One region of the Amycolatopsis sp. lyj-346 genome, then DNA from elsewhere that is predicted to be linked to it. Evidence: riboswitches for the same ligand, from Rfam matches in the RefSeq annotation. Region 1 holds a riboswitch; the other holds the start of a gene.
The links. Region 1 has a riboswitch for S-adenosylhomocysteine ahead of ahcY (adenosylhomocysteinase). Riboswitches for the same ligand answer to the same signal wherever they lie in the genome.

Region 1 (8,701 bases):
CTGCTCTCGCTGGCGGGCAACAGCGCGGCGCTGTTCGGGAAGGGCGCCTGCGAGCAGATCATCATCCGGCTCACCCACGGCTACTTCCTGTTCATGGGCATCGGTTCCGGTGCCGGGCTCGCGGTGCTGACCTCGGGCGAGGCGGACATGAAGGTGGTCGCCTACGAGATGACCCAGTTCATCACCAACGCCGGTCACGCGCTCACCCCCGAGGTGCGCGCGGAGCTGCGGCAGGTGCTGACCGCGCGCCGGCCCCGGATGTGACGCCCGTGCCAGACCAGTCTTTCGGGGATCCGGGGCGGAGCCCCCGATCGCCCGACGAGGATGTGATGCCCGTGTCCACAGTGTCCGCAGTGTCCACCTCGGACACCCCGTTGCCGCGCCGGAGCCGCCGGATCCGCGCGTACGCGCTCACCGGCGGCCGCACCGGCACGCGCCACCAGCTGCTGGTCGAGACGCTGATCTCGGTGCCGCAGTACGACCCGGCGCTGAGCGACACCCTGATGCCCGAGTCGCGCTCGCTCTACGAACGCGCCCGGGTGCGCTGCTCGGTCGCCGAGCTGTCGGTCGGGCTGGACCTGCCGCTGGGTGTGGTGCGGGTGCTGCTCGGCGACCTCGCCTCCCAGGGTGCGGTGTTCGTCCACCCCACCGCGCACGCCTACCGCCACGACACCAACGTCCTCGAGAGGATCCTTGATGGGCTCAAGCGGCTCCCCGCCTGAGGGCGATCTGCTGACGATCTCCGCGAAGATCGTCGTCGCCGGGGGATTCGGTGTCGGCAAGACCACCTTCGTCGGTGCGGTGTCGGAAGTGCCGCCGATGAGCAACGAAGCGTGGATGACCGAGGCCGGGGAGGGCGTCGACGACCTGCCGCCGGGCAACAAGTCGACCACCACCGTGGCGATGGACTTCGGGCGGATCACGCTGCGCCCGGACCTGCTGCTGTACCTGTTCGGCACGCCGGGGCAGGCGCGGTTCTGGTTCCTGTGGGACGACCTGAGCCGCGGTGCGCTCGGCGCGGTCGTGCTGGTCGACACCAGCCGGATCGACGAGTCGTTCGCGGCGATCAACTACTTCGAGAACGACTCGGAGCTGCCGTTCGTCGTGGCGGTCAACCAGTTCGAGGGCAAGCCGGTGCACGACCTCGAGGAGGTGCGCGACGCGCTGGCGCTCGACCCGGCCGTCCCGCTGGTCACGTGCGACGCCCGTGATCGCGCGTCGGCCATCGCCACGCTGACCGAACTGGTCGGCCACACGCTGTCGCTGGCGGTGCTCTCCGGCCCGGCGGGCCGCGAGCTCGCCGGCAGCGCCCCGCACGCCTGACTCCCTGCACGTCCCAGCCCTGTACGTCCCAGCCCCGGAAGGTGAAGAGCTCCATGCGCAAGGTCCTGGTCGTGGGCGCCGGGCAGTCCGGTCTGCAGCTGGCCCTCGGGCTGCAGGCGAGGGACTACGACGTCACCGTGATGTCCGCGCGGACGCCGGAGGAGATCCGGTCCGGGCGGGTGATGTCGACGCAGTGCATGTTCCACGACGCACTGCAGCACGAGCGTGACCTCGGGATCAACCTGTGGGAGGCCGAGACGGTCGACGTCGAAGGCCTCGGCGTCTCGGTGGCCGCGCCGGACGGCGGCCGCGCGCTCGACTGGTTCGCCGAGCTCGACCACCCCGCGCAGTCGGTGGACCAGCGGGTGAAGATGGCCGGCTGGCTCGAGCTGTTCGAAGACCGCGGCGGCAAGCTCGTCATCCACGGCGTGATGACGTCCGAACTGGACGCGCTGGCCCGGCTGTACGACCTGGTGATCATCTCGGCGGGCAAGGGCGAGCTGGTCCAGCTGTTCGACCGGGTGCCCGAGCGGTCGCCGTACACGCGGCCGATGCGCGCGCTGTCGCTGGCCTACGCCCACGGGGTGGGCCGCCGGCCGGAGCACCCGGACAAGGTGGGGGTGCGGTTCAACATCGTGCCCGGTGTCGGCGAGCTGTTCATGATCCCGGCGTACACGCTGAGCGGGAACTGCGACATCCTCTTCTTCGAAGGCGTGCCCGGCGGGCCGCTGGACTGCTTCGACGACCACCCGGGCCCGGCCGAGCACTTCCGGCGGCTGCTGGACCTGATGCGGCAGTTCGTGCCGTGGGAGTACGACCGCTGCCGCGACGCGGAGCTGACCGACGCGAAGGCCACCCTGGCGGGTGGGTACACGCCGGTGGTCCGGCGCCCGGTCGGCACCCTGCCGGGCGGGGCGATCGTGCTGGGCATGGCCGACGTCGTCGTGGCGAACGACCCGATCACCGGCCAGGGCTCGAACAACGCGAGCCACTGCGCGGCGACCTACCTCGACGCGATCGTCGAGCGCGGCGACCGGCCGTTCGACGCGGGGTGGATGGAAGCGACGTTCGAGCGCTACTGGGAGTACGCCCGGCACGTGACCGAATGGACCAACGCCCTCCTCCTGCCGCCGCCTCCGCACGTGCTCCAGATCCTCGGGGTGGCGGGGCAGAACCCGGCGGTCGCCCGGCGCTTCGCGAACGGGTTCACCGACCCGGCCGACTTCCAGCACTGGTTCATGGATCCGGCACGTTGGGAGAAATACCTGGCAGAGGTCTAGATCGTCGCCGCGGCGGACTGTCGCCGGGGGACGATTCGGGCTACGGTTGTTACGTAGCGTGAAGACGACCTCGGAGGTGCTTTGGCATGCGGGCGATGTGGAAGGGCTCGGTGTCCTTCGGGCTGGTCAGCATCCCGATCCAGATGTACGCGGCCACCGAGAACAAGAACGTCTCCCTGCGCCAGGTGCACGAGGCCGACGGCGGCCGCATCCAGTACAAGCGGTTCTGCACCATCGACGGCCAGGAAGTGCCGTACGCCGAGATCGCCAAGGGCTACGAGCTGCCGGACGGCGAGATGGTGGTGATCACCGACGCGGAGATGGCCGAGCTGCCGCTGGCCAGCCAGCGCACGATCGACGTGCTGGAGTTCGTGCCGCTGGAGTCGATCGACCCGATCCAGTACGACCGGACGTACTACCTGGAGCCGCAGAAGAACGCGGTGAAGCCGTACATCGTGCTGCGGGACGCGCTGCACAAGTCGAGCCAGGTGGCCATCGCGAAGGTCGCGGTCCGGCAGCGGGAAAGCATGGCCGTGCTGCGGGTGCACGCCGACGTGCTGGTGATGACGACGATGCTGTGGCCGGACGAGGTCCGCGAGCCCGACTTCCCGTTCCTGCGCGACGACCCGCCGCAGATCCGGCCGCAGGAGCTCACCATGGCCGGTTCGCTGATCGACTCGCTGGCCGAGCCGGTGTTCGAGCCGGAGAAGTACCACGACCACTACCGCGAAGCCCTGGAAGAGATGATCGAGGCCAAGGTCGCGGGCGACGAGACGACCAAGCCGGCCGCCGTCACCGCCAAGGCCGACGTCGTCGACCTGATGGCGGCGCTGCAGGCCAGTGTGGACGCGGCGAAGAAGTCGCGTCAGTCCTCTTCGGAGGCGTCCGAAGAGGACACCAAGCCGGCGAAGAAGAAGCCGGCCACCCGCAAGCGGGCACCCAAGCCCGCCTGAGCTCGCCGGTACCCGCCTCGGACGGGTGGTTGTGCCGACACGCCGCCGGAGTACCGCGCCCGCGCGCTGCGCCGTCCTACCTTGGGGTGCACGTCGTTCACGAGCGCGGGAAGGCGGCCGGTCATGGAGTGTGCTTCTTGTGACGCCGGGATCGATCACTGTCACGGCACGCTGGTGGTGCACCCGGAAGTCGGCTTCGCCGAGTGCACTGATCCGGCCTGTGCGGACGGTGACCGCGTGCGTCACGCGTTGATCGTGGACTGCCAGGGCGTCGGCGGCGGGTGTAGCTGTGTCGCCGCGCCGCGGAAATCCCTGCTGCACCAGGTTTCCTGAGCCTCCCGCCAGGATCGGGCAGGCCTTCCCGGCCGGGCTTCCCGCCCGCCGGGAAGGCCTGCCCGGCGTTCGGATGCCGTCAAGGACGTCACACGATCGTGTATGCAGCTGTGTACAGCGGCTTGGCGATGTGCTAACACTAACGGGGTCCTTCGGCTCTCCCTCCCCCTCGGAGCCGGAGGACCCTTTTCGTTCCCGGGACGGGTGTCCGTTGTGGATGGGTCGGCGCCGGCGATTCACGGGGCAAGGGGAAATCGCCAGTACGTTTTTCACCGGCGCCGCAGCGCCGGTGAAACCTCGGACCGGAATCAGGTTCGAAGCCATTTCTCCCGGCCGTGATCTTCCGGCCGGGAGAAGGCCGAACGGCCTGGCGCGCCAGCTCTGCTGCTGACGCGCCAGGCCGTGGCGGAGTTCTCGGGATCAGTACCAGTGCGCCCGGCCACCGATCCGGCGGCCGGTGCCGCCCAGGATGGCCAGTGCCACGCCGGCCACCGCGAGAATGATGCCGATGGTGTACAGCACCGGGATACCGACGATAAACCCGATGACCAGGAGAATCACACCGAGAACGATCACTTGACACACTCCTTCGCACGAGACCCGGCCCGGCTCCGTGCCGTCCGGGCGGATGCGCTTCTCTCGACAGGAGGATGGCCAGTTTCCCGATAAACCAAACTACGGCGAATGGAGCAATCTTGAAGCAGTGCCGGGATCAGTACCGGTAGTGATCGAGCTTGTACGGCCCTTCGATGTCGACGCCGATGTACTCGGCCTGCTGCTTCGTGAGCTTGGTGAGTTTCACCCCGAGCGCGTCCAGGTGCAGGCGGGCCACCTTTTCGTCGAGGTGCTTCGGCAGCCGGTGCACGTCGGTGGCGTACTCGCCGGGCTTGGTGAACAGCTCGATCTGCGCGATCGCCTGGTTGGTGAACGAGTTCGACATCACGAACGACGGGTGCCCGGTCGCGTTGCCCAGGTTCATCAGCCGCCCCTCGGACAGCACGATGATCGCGTGGCCGTCCGGGAACGTCCACTCGTGCACCTGCGGCTTGATCTCCGTCTTGGTGATGCCGGGCAGCTTCGCCAGCCCGGCCATGTCGATCTCGTTGTCGAAGTGCCCGACGTTGGCGACGATCGCGTTGTGCTTCATCCGGCTCATCTGCTCCGCCGAGATGATGCCGAAGTTGCCGGTGGTGGTGATGAAGATGTCGGTCTGCTCGACGACGTCGTCCAGCTCCACCACGTCGAGCCCGTCCATCGCCGCCTGGAGCGCGCAGATCGGGTCGATCTCGGTGACCGTGACCCGGGCGCCCTGGCCGCGCAGCGCCTCCACCGCGCCCTTGCCGACGTCGCCGTAGCCGCAGACGACCACGCGCTTGCCGCCGATCATGACGTCGGTGGCCCGGTTCAGACCGTCCACAAGGGAGTGGCGGATGCCGTACTTGTTGTCGAACTTGGACTTCGTCACCGAGTCGTTGACGTTCATCGCGGGGAAGAGCAGCTCGCCGTCCTTGGCGAGCTTGTAGAGCCGCTTGACGCCGTTGGTCGTCTCCTCGGTGACGCCGCGGATCTCCTTGGCCATGCGGGTGAAGCGGTCACCGTCGGCCGCCAGGCTCGCGCGCAGGGTTTCGAGGACGATCCGGTACTCCTCCGGGTCCTCTTCGGACGGTTGCGGCACCGCTCCGGCCGCCTCGAACTCGACTCCCTTGTGGACGAGCAGGGTGGCGTCGCCGCCGTCGTCGAGGATCATGTTCGGGGCCTGTCCGCCGGGGAAGGCGAAGAGCTGGTCGGTGCACCACCAGTACTCTTCGAGCGTCTCGCCCTTCCACGCGAACACCGGGGTGCCCGCCGGGGCGTCCACCGAGCCCTCCGGGCCGACGACGACCGCGGCGGCGGCTTCGTCCTGGGTGGAGAAGATGTTGCAGGACACCCAGCGCACCTGGGCGCCGAGCGCCACCAGGGTCTCGATGAGCACGGCGGTCTGGACGGTCATGTGCAGCGACCCGGCGATGCGGGCGCCCTTCAGCGGCTGCGCGGCGGCGTACTCGCGGCGGATCGCCATCAGGCCGGGCATCTCGTGCTCGGCCAGCCGCAGCTGGGTGCGGCCGGCGCCGGCCAGCGCGAGGTCGGCGACGGCGAAGTCGAGGCCATTGCGGGTCTGCAGTTTGTCACTCATTCTTCGGTGCACTCCGGAGTTCGTCGGGATGCGCTCGGGAGGCAGCACGGAAGTCCTTGCGGACAACGAGAAAGGCACCTCCCTCACGGGAGGCGCCCTTGGAGTCGTGGTCACGGGCCGAGCGTGGCGGAAGAAGATTTCCGTCGCAGCGCCTCTCGGCCCGGAACCAGGATGGCAAAGCCGCGGCGAGGCTGTCAAGCGAGCGAACGGGCCATGAGAACGTCGTCGACGTCCTCCCCGTCCATGCGGAACTCGCCCCGCAGCACCCCTTCCACGACGAACCCGCACTGCTCGTAGACCCGCCGCGCGCCGAGGTTGGGCCCGAGCACGCGCAGCGTCACCTTGCGGGCGCCGCGGTGGCGAGCCTCGGCCACGGCGGCCTCGACGAGCTGCCGCGCGATGCCGAGCCGCTGCCGGCCGGGGTCGACGGCGAGGCCGTCGATCACCGCCACGTGCCGGTGGGCGGGGATGCCGAACCCCTCGCCGAGGCGCACGTACCCGGCGACCACGCCGTCGTGCTCCGCGACGAGAACGTCCTCCGGCCGGGTGCTGCCGTCGAAGAACGGCGTACCGGGCGGCGGTGGGGGAGCGGGGGACACGGCCGGGGTCCAGGTGCGTTCGTCGATCTTCGCGAGCACGGCTTCGTCTTCGGCGCGGGCGAGGCGGGTGGTGATCGTCACTCGAGCTCCCGCCAGGCCTGGTCCACGAGCCCGGCCAGCTCGCGCGGGTCCCGGTTGCCCGCGGAGCCCAGGCTCCGCACCGTGACGGTCAGGTCCGGGCCGGTGCGCTGGCAGCTCGTGACGAAGGACTGCTCGGGGTCCGGTGTCGACCCGGCGGCCGTGGAACCGTTGTGCCGCAGGCATTGCACGGCGCCGACGCGCACGAGTTCGGTGCTCGGCACGGCGAGGCCGAACGCCTCGATGTCCTCGTAGGGCGCCACGAGTTCGGGGGAGGGCGCACGCACGGCGATCAGCTGGACACCGCGTTCCAGCTGGTCGTCCTGGTACTGCTGGGCGACCGACCCGGCCCCGCCGTAGGCCACCGACACGCGGGCCGCGGTCTCCCGGTCGGTCTTTTCGATGCGGGTGACGACGGCCTGACCGTTGCCTTCGCCGAGCTTCGCGATCGCCTCCTGGGCCCGGCTCAGCTCGCCCAGCCGGGGCGGCGCGGAAAGCGACTGCCCGCTCGGGCCGCCGCCGAGCAGGCTCAGCACCAGCCACGGCACGCCGACCAGGAGCGCGCCGACGACGAAGCCGAGCAGGCCGGTCACGGCCGGCCGGACGAGGAGCGAGCGGCGGCGGGGTGCCGGAGCGGGGGCCTGCTGCCCCGGCACGGGCGGGAAATCCTCGGTCACCAGGGAATCCTGGCCGAATCCGGCATCCCGCGCGAAGGTATTTCGCACCTCGACGCTCAAAGGAGATGCGCGCGCCGCCAGATGCCCTCTGAGCGGCCGCCGATCAGACCCGCGTCGCGGAGGAACGGCACGATCTTCTCGGCCATCCAGCGGCGCGTCTCGTGGAAGTGCGGGTTCGCCAGTGCCGCGGCCCGGCCCTCGCGCGGGTCGATCCCGACACTGCGGTAGATCCGCGGGTCGACCATGCTGTCGATCACGCCGAACGCGACCAGTGCGGTCCGCAGCCGGTGCCGCTGCAGCGCCGCCTTCGCCAGCTTCGGCGTCTCGCGCAGCACCTCTTCCTTGGCGAACCGGACGTGCCGGGCCTCCTCGACCACGTGGATGCGGTTGACCGAGCGGATCAGCGGCTGGATGCCGTCGTCGTCCATCATCGACCGCTGCAGCCGGTCGGTGGTCTCCTCCGCGACCAGCACGCTGGCGAACATCGACGGCCCGGCGGCGGTCGCGCCGAACACCTTCGCGGCGCGGTGCACCACCTTCGGGACGCCGTAGCGCGGGACGCCGAGCCGTTCGGCGGTGCGGGCGAACATCACCGAATGCCGCGTCTCGTCGCCGATCTCGGTCATGGCGTACTGCGCGTGCTCGGTGCGCGCGTCGAGGTCGAAGACGTACCGGGCGAGCAGCTGCATCAGGACGATCTCGAACCACAGCCCGACGCTCATGATGCTGGCGATCTCGTGCTTGGACAGCTCGATCCGCTGCTCCGGCGTCAGCTTCGCCCAGAGGTCCGTGCCGTAGAGGGAGACCCGTTCGAGCGGCATGTAGGCCTTGTCTTCGGCGAGCGGCGCGTCCCAGTCGATGTCGACGTACGGGTCGTAGGAGTTCTTCGCCGAGCTCTTGAGCAGGCGAGCCGCGGTGACGTCCCGGTCCTGGGCCTCGACGCCCATGGCGACCTCCCGGAGAAGTAGGGGGTACATGGTGTACTAGCTATTTCGGCAGCGTACACCGTCCGGCCGTGGGTGAGTAGGCTTTCGCCGTGACCAAGGTCGACGGACGGGCGACGCGCTGGGCGGGCCAGCAGGAACGGCGGCGCGCGGAGTTCGTCGACGCCGCGCTGGCCGCCATCGCCGAACACGGCCCGGACGTCTCGACCGAGCAGATCGCCGAGCGCGCCGGCGTCGCCCGCACGCGCCTGTACCGGCACTTCGACGGCGCGGCCGACCTCCGCCGGGCGATCGCGCAGCGGGCGGCGGAGCTGGTGACGGCCGACCTGGCGCCGCTCTGG
Region 2 (8,701 bases), on a different contig from region 1:
GCACCGCGGTCTCTTCGAGGCCGCCGACGACCGGTTTGATCGTGATCTTCCCGCCGGTGTCCCACTTCGTGAGGTCGGACGTGCCGTAGATGGTCGCGCCGGTGCCGTAGAGCAGGTGGTTCGAGTCGAAGGGATCGATCTCCACCGACTCGGTCATCCAGCCGAGCTTCGGCGACGGCACCGGGGGAGCGGGCTGGAGGCCGAAGTTCAGCCACGGCACCGACGAGATGTCCTGGGTGTAGCGCAGGCTTCGCTCGGGGTAGTTCGAGAAGTCCCAGATCCGCGTCCAGGTCGCGCCGCCGTCGGTGCTGCGGAAGAAGATCACGTCGGGCCACCACGACACCTGCGTCGCGACCATCAGCGTGTTCGGGTGCTGCCGGTCGATCGTCAGCCCGCTGTAGCCGAAGTAGTCGTCGCTGCTGTCCGAGGGGATCGGGCTGATCCGCGTCCAGGCGCCGGTCTTCGTCGCGTACTTCCAGACGTCGCCCTTCGCGCCGTCGTAGGGACCGCCGGTGTCGCTGGTCGCCAGGTAGAGGTAGCCGCCGACCGGGTCGAGGACGCCCTTGTGCGCCAGGTACCCGGTGGGCTGGCCGGCCAGGCGGGCCCACGTCGTGCCGCCGTCGGTGCTGCGGTAGACGGTGTTCTCCTTGTCCGCGACGCCGACGTAGATCGTCTGCGTGGTGCTGCCGCGGGTACCGGTCGTCGGGTCGAACGTCACCCAGGTGACGCCTTCGAGTTCGCTGGAGTAGCCCGACGGGTCGCTCGGGTCGGGCGCGTAGTTGCCGGGGTTGGGGAAGCTGGTCACCTTCGCCCAGGTGACGCCGGAGTCGGTGCTGCGCCAGAGCCCGTTGCCGCTCGGCGCGCCGAGGTAGAGGACGCTGTTGCGGTTCGGGTCGATCGCGAGCCGCTCGCCCATGCCGCGGCCGGGCATGTTCCCGCCGAGCTTGAACGGCAACGCGGCCGTCTGCCAGGTGGCGCCCCGGTCGGCCGACCGGAGGATCGCGCCGTTGTTCGGGTCCCAGCTGTTGGTGTACATCCCCGCCGCGACGTAGACGCGGTTCGGATCGACCGGGTCGGTGGCCAGGCTGGCGACGCCGTTGTGACCCCAGTCGGTCCAGCCGACCGAGTCCAGCAGCGGGATCCAGCGGCCGGTGGCGGTGTTCCACCGGTACGCCCCGCCGATGTCGGTGCGGGCGTAGACCAGCCCGGGTTCGGTCTGGTTGAACACGATCCCGGGGACGAAGCCGCCGCCGGCGATTTCCGCGTTGCGCCAGGTGGTGGCCGCGGGTGCGGCCGGGGAGGCCGGCGCGCCGACGGTGACCGCGACGGCGGCGGGCAGGAGCACGGCGAGCGCGGTGGCGAGCAGCCGTCTCACCGAACGGGACCTGGACGGGGAATGAGTTTTTCGCACGACGTTGTGCACCTCTGCCTCCACATTCTGGGAGCGCTTCCAGAGGGACGGTAAACCAGCGTTCGGAGCGTTGTAAAGCGTTCGACGATTTCGGCGGAGCGCACTGTCTACAGTGGATTCGAACCGGTGGGCGCGCGGTCTCGTGTCCAAGGTGTGCCGGATCTTCACGTCACATACGTGAACGTCGATCAGGTTCCTGAATCGTTATCAGGGGTCTCCTTGCCCGCCATTTTCCGGCGTGTGAGTGTGGTGGCCGCTGGCTGGACTGGACCCAAGGAAGAGGCGACCCGGCAATGACCGATCGGTCAACGACACAGGCGGCCCCGGCTCGGCACATCAGCCGGACCACGCTGTACTTCTTCGGCGCACTCGGCGGCATCCTCTTCGGTTACGACCTCGGCGTGATTTCCGGGGTGCTCCCGTTCATCGGGGAACTGTGGGCACTGACCGGCTGGGACAAGGGGGTGATCACCGCCAGCCTGTCGGTCGGTGCCATCGCCGGCGCGCTGTTCTCCGGCCGCACCAACGAAGCCCTCGGCCGTCGCCGCACGATCATGATCGCGGCGGGCATCGTCGTCGTCGGCACGCTGGCGGCGAGCTTCTCGCCGACGTTCGCGCTGCTGGTGCTTTCACGCCTGGTCATCGGCCTGGGGATCGGCCTTTCGTCGTCGACCGTCCCGACGTACCTGTCCGAACTGGCGCCGGCGAAGTGGCGGGGCGCGATGGGGGCGCTCAACCAGATCTTCATCGTGCTGGGCATCCTGATCGCGTTCCTGGTCAGCTACTGGCTCGGGCCGGTTTCCGCGTGGCGCTGGATGTTCGCCGGCGCGATCGTGCCCGCGGTGGTGCTGCTCGCCGGGCTGGTGTTCCTGCCGGAGACACCGCGGTGGCTGGTCAAGAACGGCCAGGAGGAGCAGGCGCGGCGGGTGCTGGCCGGGGCGCACGGCACCACCGTGAACCTCGACGAGGAGATCGCGACCATCCACGAGGTCATCCGGCTCGGCACCGAGGAGAAGCCGCGCATCCGCGACCTGTTCTCCGGGTTCGTGCGGCCGATGCTCGTCGTGGCCCTGCTGCTCGCGATCGGCCAGCAGTTCAGCGGCGTCAACGCCATCAACGCCTACTTCCCGACGATGCTCATCGGCCTCGGCTTCGCCACCCAGGCCGCGCTGCTGTCCGGCGTGCTGCTGGGCGTGACGAAGTTCCTGTTCACCGCGTGGGTCGTGTTCGTGGTGGACCGCTGGGGCCGCAAGCCGCTGCTGCTCGTCGGCAACGTCGTCATGGTGCTGACGCTGGTGGCCGCCGGCCTGGTCGTGCTGAACGTCCACGACACCGGCACGCGCGGCCTGCTGATGCTGGTGATGATGGTGCTCTACCTGGTCGGGTACGAACTCGGCTGGGGCGCGGTCGTCTGGGTGATGCTGGCCGAGGTCTTCCCGCTGAAGTACCGGGCCACCGGCATGGGCATCAGCAGCGTGGTGCTCTGGGCGGCGACGGGCATCGTGAGCGCGGTGTTCCCGATCATCTCCGATCCGGGATCCCTCGGCATCGGCGGCTCGATGTTCCTGTTCGCCGGGGTGAACGTGGTGCTGTTCGTGCTCACCCAGTGGCTGGTCCCGGAAACCAAGGGCCGCACGCTGGAGCAGATCGAACTCGACCTGCGGGCGCGCCAGGGCGTGGCGGCCAAGAGCTGACCCCGGGGGTCGTGAAGGACTTTTCAGGACGTTCCGGCGGGGACGAGGGTCAGCTTCCCGGCCAGCCGCCCGATCCACGCCTCGACCTCTTCGGGCGAGCGGTCGGGGAGGCCGAAGATCGTCTCGGTCACGCCCAGCGCATCCAGGTGCGCAAGGCGTTCCGGGTCCGGCCGCTCGCCGAGCGCGCAGATCCGCGGCGCCCCTTCGCGGCCCTCGGCGCCCCAGATTTCCTTCAGCAGCGCCACGTGCCCGTCCAGGTCGGTGTCGGCCGGCGTGGTGAGCCAGCCGTCCGCGTGGCGGGCGATCCAGCGGAACGTCTTCTCGGTCGGGCCCGCGCCGAGCAGGACCGGGATGTGCCGCTGCACCGGCTTCGGCCACGCCCAGCTCGGTCCGAAGGAGACGAACTCCCCGGCGTAGGCGGCTTCCTCCTGTGTCCACAGTGCACTCATCGCCTCGAGGTACTCGCGCAGCGCGGTGCGGCGGCGGTTCCCGGGCACGCCGTGGTCGGTCAGTTCGTCGACGTTCCAGCCGAAGCCGGCGCCGAGGGTGACGCGGCCGCCGGAAAGGTGGTCGAGGCTGGCGATCGTCTTCGCGAGGGTGATCGGGTCGCTCTCGACCGGCAGCGCCACGGCGGTGGCGAGCCGGATCCGCTCGGTGACCGCGGCCGCCGTCGCCAGCGCGACCCACGGGTCGAGCGTCCGGCTGTAGCGGTCGTCGGGCAGCGACGCGTCCCCGGTGCGCGGGTGCGGTGAGGTGCGCTTCACCGGGATGTGGGTGTGCTCGGGAACGTAGAAGGTCGAGAACCCCGCGGCCTCCGCGGCCCGCGCCGCGGCCGCCGGGGTGATCCCCCGGTCGCTGGTGAACAGCACGATTCCGTAGTCCACCCGCGGAGCGTATTAGAACGTGTTTCAGTTTTCAAGCGGCTTCGCGGTGACCTTGCGTGGTTGACCAGGCGCTTCCGGTGGTCTTGAGAGGGGCTCGATCCCCGGCTGCCACACTCGGAGGCCGGCAGCTGCGGGCTGGTCGGTCGACGGAGGTGCAGGGTGACCCGGAAGATCCATTGTGGACGGACAGCGTCCCACTCAGTGGACACGTCGGCGGGGCGGGATGGCGTCCACGGGCCCGGTTCCGATACCGTGGACCACAGGCCGAGAGGCGCTGCAACGGACCACCGGGTCCGCCACGCTCGGCCGGGAATGACCAACCAAGGGCGCCTCCCGATCGAGGGAGGCTGCCGGTGAACACCCCGTTCGATTCAACAGCGCGCCTGCGTGAGCTGCTCGACCAGCGGGTGGCCGTGCTCGACGGCGCCTGGGGAACCATGTTGCAGGGGGCCGGGCTGACCCCCGCCGACTACCGCGGCGACCGCTTCGGCGAGCACACCCACGACGTCACCGGCGACCCCGACCTGCTGAACCTCACCCGCCCGGACGTCATCCTCGACGTGCACCGCCAGTACCTGGCCGCGGGCGCGGACATCACCACGACGAACACCTTCACGGCCACCAGCATCGGCCAGGCCGACTACGGGCTGCAGTCGCTCGTCCACGAGATGAACGTCCGCGGCGCGCAGCTGGCCCGCCAGGCCGCCGACGAAGCCGGTGGGCGCTTCGTCGCCGGGTCGATCGGCCCGCTCAACGTCACCCTCAGCCTGTCGCCCAAGGTCGACGACCCGGCGTACCGGGCGGTCACGTTCGAGCAGGTCAAGGCCTCCTACGCCGAGCAGATCGCCGGCCTCGCCGAGGGCGGCGTCGACCTGCTGCTGGTCGAGACGATCTTCGACACGCTGAACTGCAAGGCCGCGATCGCCGCCGCGCGCGAGGTCGCCCCGCACCTGCCGCTGTGGATCTCGGTGACGATCGTCGACCTGAGCGGCCGGACGCTGTCGGGGCAGACCGTCGAGGCGTTCTGGAGCTCGATCGAGCACGCGAAACCGCTGGTCGTCGGCGTGAACTGCTCGCTCGGCGCCCAAGAGATGCGCCCGCACGTCGAGGAGCTCTCGCGGATCGCCGACGCCTACGTCGCCAGTCACCCGAACGCCGGGTTGCCGAACGCCTTCGGCGGCTACGACGAAACGCCCGAAGAGACGGCCGACCTGGTCGGCGGGTTCGTCCGGGACGGCCTGGTCAACCTCGTCGGCGGCTGTTGCGGCACCACCCCGGCCCACATCGCGAAGATCGCCGCCGCGGCGAAGGGTGTCACTCCGCGCGAGGTGCCCGCGCCGCGCAGCCACACCCGGTTCAGCGGGCTCGAGCCGTTCGGCATCGGCGCCGACACCGGCTTCGTGATGATCGGCGAGCGCACCAACGTCACCGGCTCGAAGCGGTTCCGCCGGCTGATCGAGTCGGGCGACCACCAGGGCGCCGTCGACGTCGCGCTGGAGCAGGTCCGCGGCGGGGCCAACCTGCTCGACGTCAACATGGACGCCGACCTGCTCGAATCCGAGCAGGCGATGACGACCTTCCTCAACCTGATCGCCACCGAGCCCGAGGTCGCCCGGATCCCGGTGATGGTCGACAGCTCGAAGTGGACCGTGCTCGAAGCCGGCCTGCGCTGCCTGCAGGGCAAGGGTGTGGTCAACTCGATCAGCCTCAAGGAGGGCGAGGAACCCTTCCTCGCCCAGGCCCGCACGATCCGGGACTACGGCGCCGGCGTCGTCGTGATGGCGTTCGACGAGCAGGGCCAGGCCGACACCGCCGACCGCAAGGTGGAGATCTGCGGCCGCGCCTACGACCTGCTGACGCAGAAGGCGGGCTTCGCGGGCGAGGACATCATCTTCGACCCGAACGTGCTCGCCGTCGCGACCGGAATCTCCGAGCACAACGGCTACGCGAAGGCGTTCATCGAGGCGCTGCCCCGGATCAAGGAGCGCTGCCCGGGCGCGCGGACCAGCGGCGGCATCTCGAACCTGTCCTTCTCCTTCCGCGGCAACGACGTGGTGCGCGAGGCGATGCACTCGGCGTTCCTGTTCTACGCCGTGCAGGCCGGGCTGGACATGGGCATCGTCAACGCCGGCCAGCTCGCCGTCTACGAAGACATCCCGAAGGACCTCCTCGAACTGGTCGAGGACGTCCTCTTCGACCGCCGCGAAGACGCCACCGACCGGCTGGTGAGCTTCGCCGAGAACGTCAAGGGCAGCGGCACCAAGCGCGTCGTGGACCTCTCGTGGCGCGAAGGCACGGTCGGCGAACGCCTGTCCCACGCGCTGGTGCACGGCATCGTCGACTACATCGAGGAAGACACCGAAGAGGCGCGCCGGACGATGGCACGGCCCCTCGAGGTCATCGAAGGCCCGCTGATGGACGGCATGAAGATCGTCGGCGACCTGTTCGGCTCGGGCAAGATGTTCCTGCCGCAGGTGGTCAAGAGCGCGCGCGTGATGAAGCGGTCGGTCGCCTACCTCGAGCCGTTCATGGAGGCCGAGAAGGAGGAGGCCCGGCTCGCGGGCCGGGCCGCCGTGTCGAACGGCCAGGGCAAGGTCGTGCTCGCCACGGTCAAGGGCGACGTCCACGACATCGGCAAGAACATCGTCGGCGTGGTGCTGGGCTGCAACAACTACGAGGTGATCGACCTCGGCGTGATGGTGCCGGCGGCGAAGATCCTCGACACCGCGGTCACCGAGGGCGCCGACGCGATCGGGCTGTCCGGGCTGATCACGCCGTCGCTCGACGAGATGGTCAACGTCGCCACCGAAATGCAGCGGCGCGGCCTGAAGCTGCCGCTGCTCATCGGCGGCGCGACGACGTCCCGCCAGCACACGGCGGTCAAGATCGCCCCGGTCTACGACAACGCGACGGTGCACGTGCTCGACGCGTCGCGCGTGGTCGGCGTGGTGTCCGACCTGCTCGACCCGGACCGCTCGATCGTGCTGGCGGAGAAGAACCGGGCCGACCAGGAGGTGCTGCGCGAGCAGCACGCGAACAAGCAGCGCCGTCCGATGCTCACCGTCGAGCAGGCCCGCGCGAACCCCGAGAAGGTGGCCTTCGACGGCCTGCCGACCCCGGCGTTCACCGGCGTCCGCGTCATCGAGCCGGGCATCGCCGAACTGCGCGAGATGGTCGACTGGCAGTTCCTGTTCCTGGCCTGGGAGCTCAAGGGCAAGTACCCGGCCATCCTGGAGCAGCCGGTCGCCCGCGAGCTGTTCGACGACGCGAACACCCTGCTCGACCAGATCATCGCCGAAGGCAGCTTCACCGCGAAGGGCGCGTACGCGTTCTGGCCGGCGCACAGCGAAGGCGACGACATCCTGCTCGAAGACGAGTTCGCGCACGTCAAGTTCCCGATGCTGCGGCAGCAGACGGCCAAGCCCGCGGACCGCGCGAACCGCTGCCTGGCCGACTACATCGCGCCGGTCGGCGACCACCTCGGCGGCTTCGCGGTGGCCATCCACGGCGCCGAAGCACTGGCCAAGCGGTACGAAGCCGAGCAGGACGACTACCGCGCGATCATGGTCAAGGCACTGGCCGACCGGCTCGCCGAGGCGTTCGCCGAGCACATCCACCTGCGCGCCCGCCGCGACTGGTTCGAGCCGGACGCGCAGCCGAAGCTCGAAGACCTGCACGCGGAGCGGTTCCGCGGCATCCGCCCGGCGCTCGGCTACCCGGCCAGCCCCGACCACAGCCAGAAGCGTGAGCTGTTCCAGCTGCTGGAAGCCGGCGAACTGGGCATGGACCTGACCGAGTCGTTCGCGATGACGCCGGCGGCGAGCGTGTCCGGGCTGATCTTCGCCCACCCGGATTCGAAGTACTTCACCGTCGGACGGCTCGGCCGCGACCAGGTCGAGGACTACGCCCGCCGCAAGGGCGTCGAGATCGCCGAGGTCGAGCAGTGGCTGCGGCCGAACCTGGCCTACGACCCCGAGGTGTAGGCCGGGAGGTGTAGGCCGGGAGGTGGCGGGTGACCCGGCGTTTCTCCCGCCACCCCGAAGCCCGATGGTGACTACGGACGGCAGCACCGCGTCAAGGCGGGAAAGCGTGCCTTGACCCGGCGCTGCCGTCCGTGTGCTGGCTTCGGATCGGGGTTGCGGGGGGCCTGGGTGCCGTTGGGGTCGAGTCGGGTGTCCTGGTGGCGGTTCAGCACGGCAGGGGGTGCGGTGGCCCGCCTGCCGGGCCGCGGTGAGGAATACCGGCTGGGTCGCGGGTGCGCGTAGAACAGCGCGCGCTGCACCGCCTGCGCCGATGGTCCCGGTAGCCTCGCCGCATGGCGGCAGAACACGTGATCGTGACGTCCACGACGGACTCGGAAACCGCGGCGCGGGAGCTCGCCGCGCAGGCGGTCGAAGCCCGGCTCGGTGCCTGCGCCCAGGTTGTCGGCCCGATCACCAGCGTCTACCGGTGGGAAGGCGCCGTGCAGACCGATCAGGAGTGGCGGGTGGAGATCAAGACGACCGCCGACCGGGTGCCGGCGCTCACCGAACGCCTGCGGCAGCTGCACGGCTACGACCTGCCGGAGGTGATCGCCACCCCGATCGTCGGCGGCAGCGCGGACTACCTGGCGTGGCTGACCGGACAGACCCGGGACGCTGGCTAGGTTCGGCGCATGGAGCACGAAGGACTCAGACAGCGCTTCGCGACGCTGACCACGGCCCACCTCGCCG

Region 2: linked by a shared signal. The riboswitch ahead of metH (methionine synthase) and the one ahead of ahcY (adenosylhomocysteinase) in region 1 are both predicted to bind S-adenosylhomocysteine.

Annotation. Positions count from the first base shown of each region.
Region 1 covers NZ_JAJPWT010000028.1:28,504-37,204, reverse strand. Annotated here, with positions in the region: gene ACLJQE_RS43370 (roadblock/LC7 domain-containing protein) at 1-264, shown strand, start outside; gene ACLJQE_RS43365 (DUF742 domain-containing protein) at 330-722, shown strand; gene ACLJQE_RS43360 (GTP-binding protein) at 697-1,323, shown strand; gene ACLJQE_RS43355 (styrene monooxygenase/indole monooxygenase family protein) at 1,377-2,603, shown strand; gene ACLJQE_RS43350 (Ku protein) at 2,690-3,556, shown strand; gene ACLJQE_RS43345 (hypothetical protein) at 3,680-3,889, shown strand; gene ACLJQE_RS43340 (hypothetical protein) at 4,310-4,465, opposite strand; gene ahcY (adenosylhomocysteinase) at 4,602-6,062, opposite strand; S-adenosyl-L-homocysteine riboswitch at 6,146-6,225, opposite strand; gene ACLJQE_RS43330 (GNAT family N-acetyltransferase) at 6,257-6,742, opposite strand; gene ACLJQE_RS43325 (hypothetical protein) at 6,739-7,416, opposite strand; gene ACLJQE_RS43320 (AurF N-oxygenase family protein) at 7,473-8,363, opposite strand; gene ACLJQE_RS43315 (TetR/AcrR family transcriptional regulator) at 8,453-8,701, shown strand, end outside.
Region 2 covers NZ_JAJPWT010000011.1:292,295-300,995, reverse strand. Annotated here, with positions in the region: gene ACLJQE_RS29725 (cellulose binding domain-containing protein) at 1-1,375, opposite strand, end outside; gene ACLJQE_RS29720 (sugar porter family MFS transporter) at 1,705-3,105, shown strand; gene ACLJQE_RS29715 (LLM class F420-dependent oxidoreductase) at 3,129-3,989, opposite strand; S-adenosyl-L-homocysteine riboswitch at 4,250-4,328, shown strand; gene metH (methionine synthase) at 4,343-7,972, shown strand; gene cutA (divalent-cation tolerance protein CutA) at 8,305-8,634, shown strand; gene ACLJQE_RS29700 (RraA family protein) at 8,644-8,701, shown strand, end outside.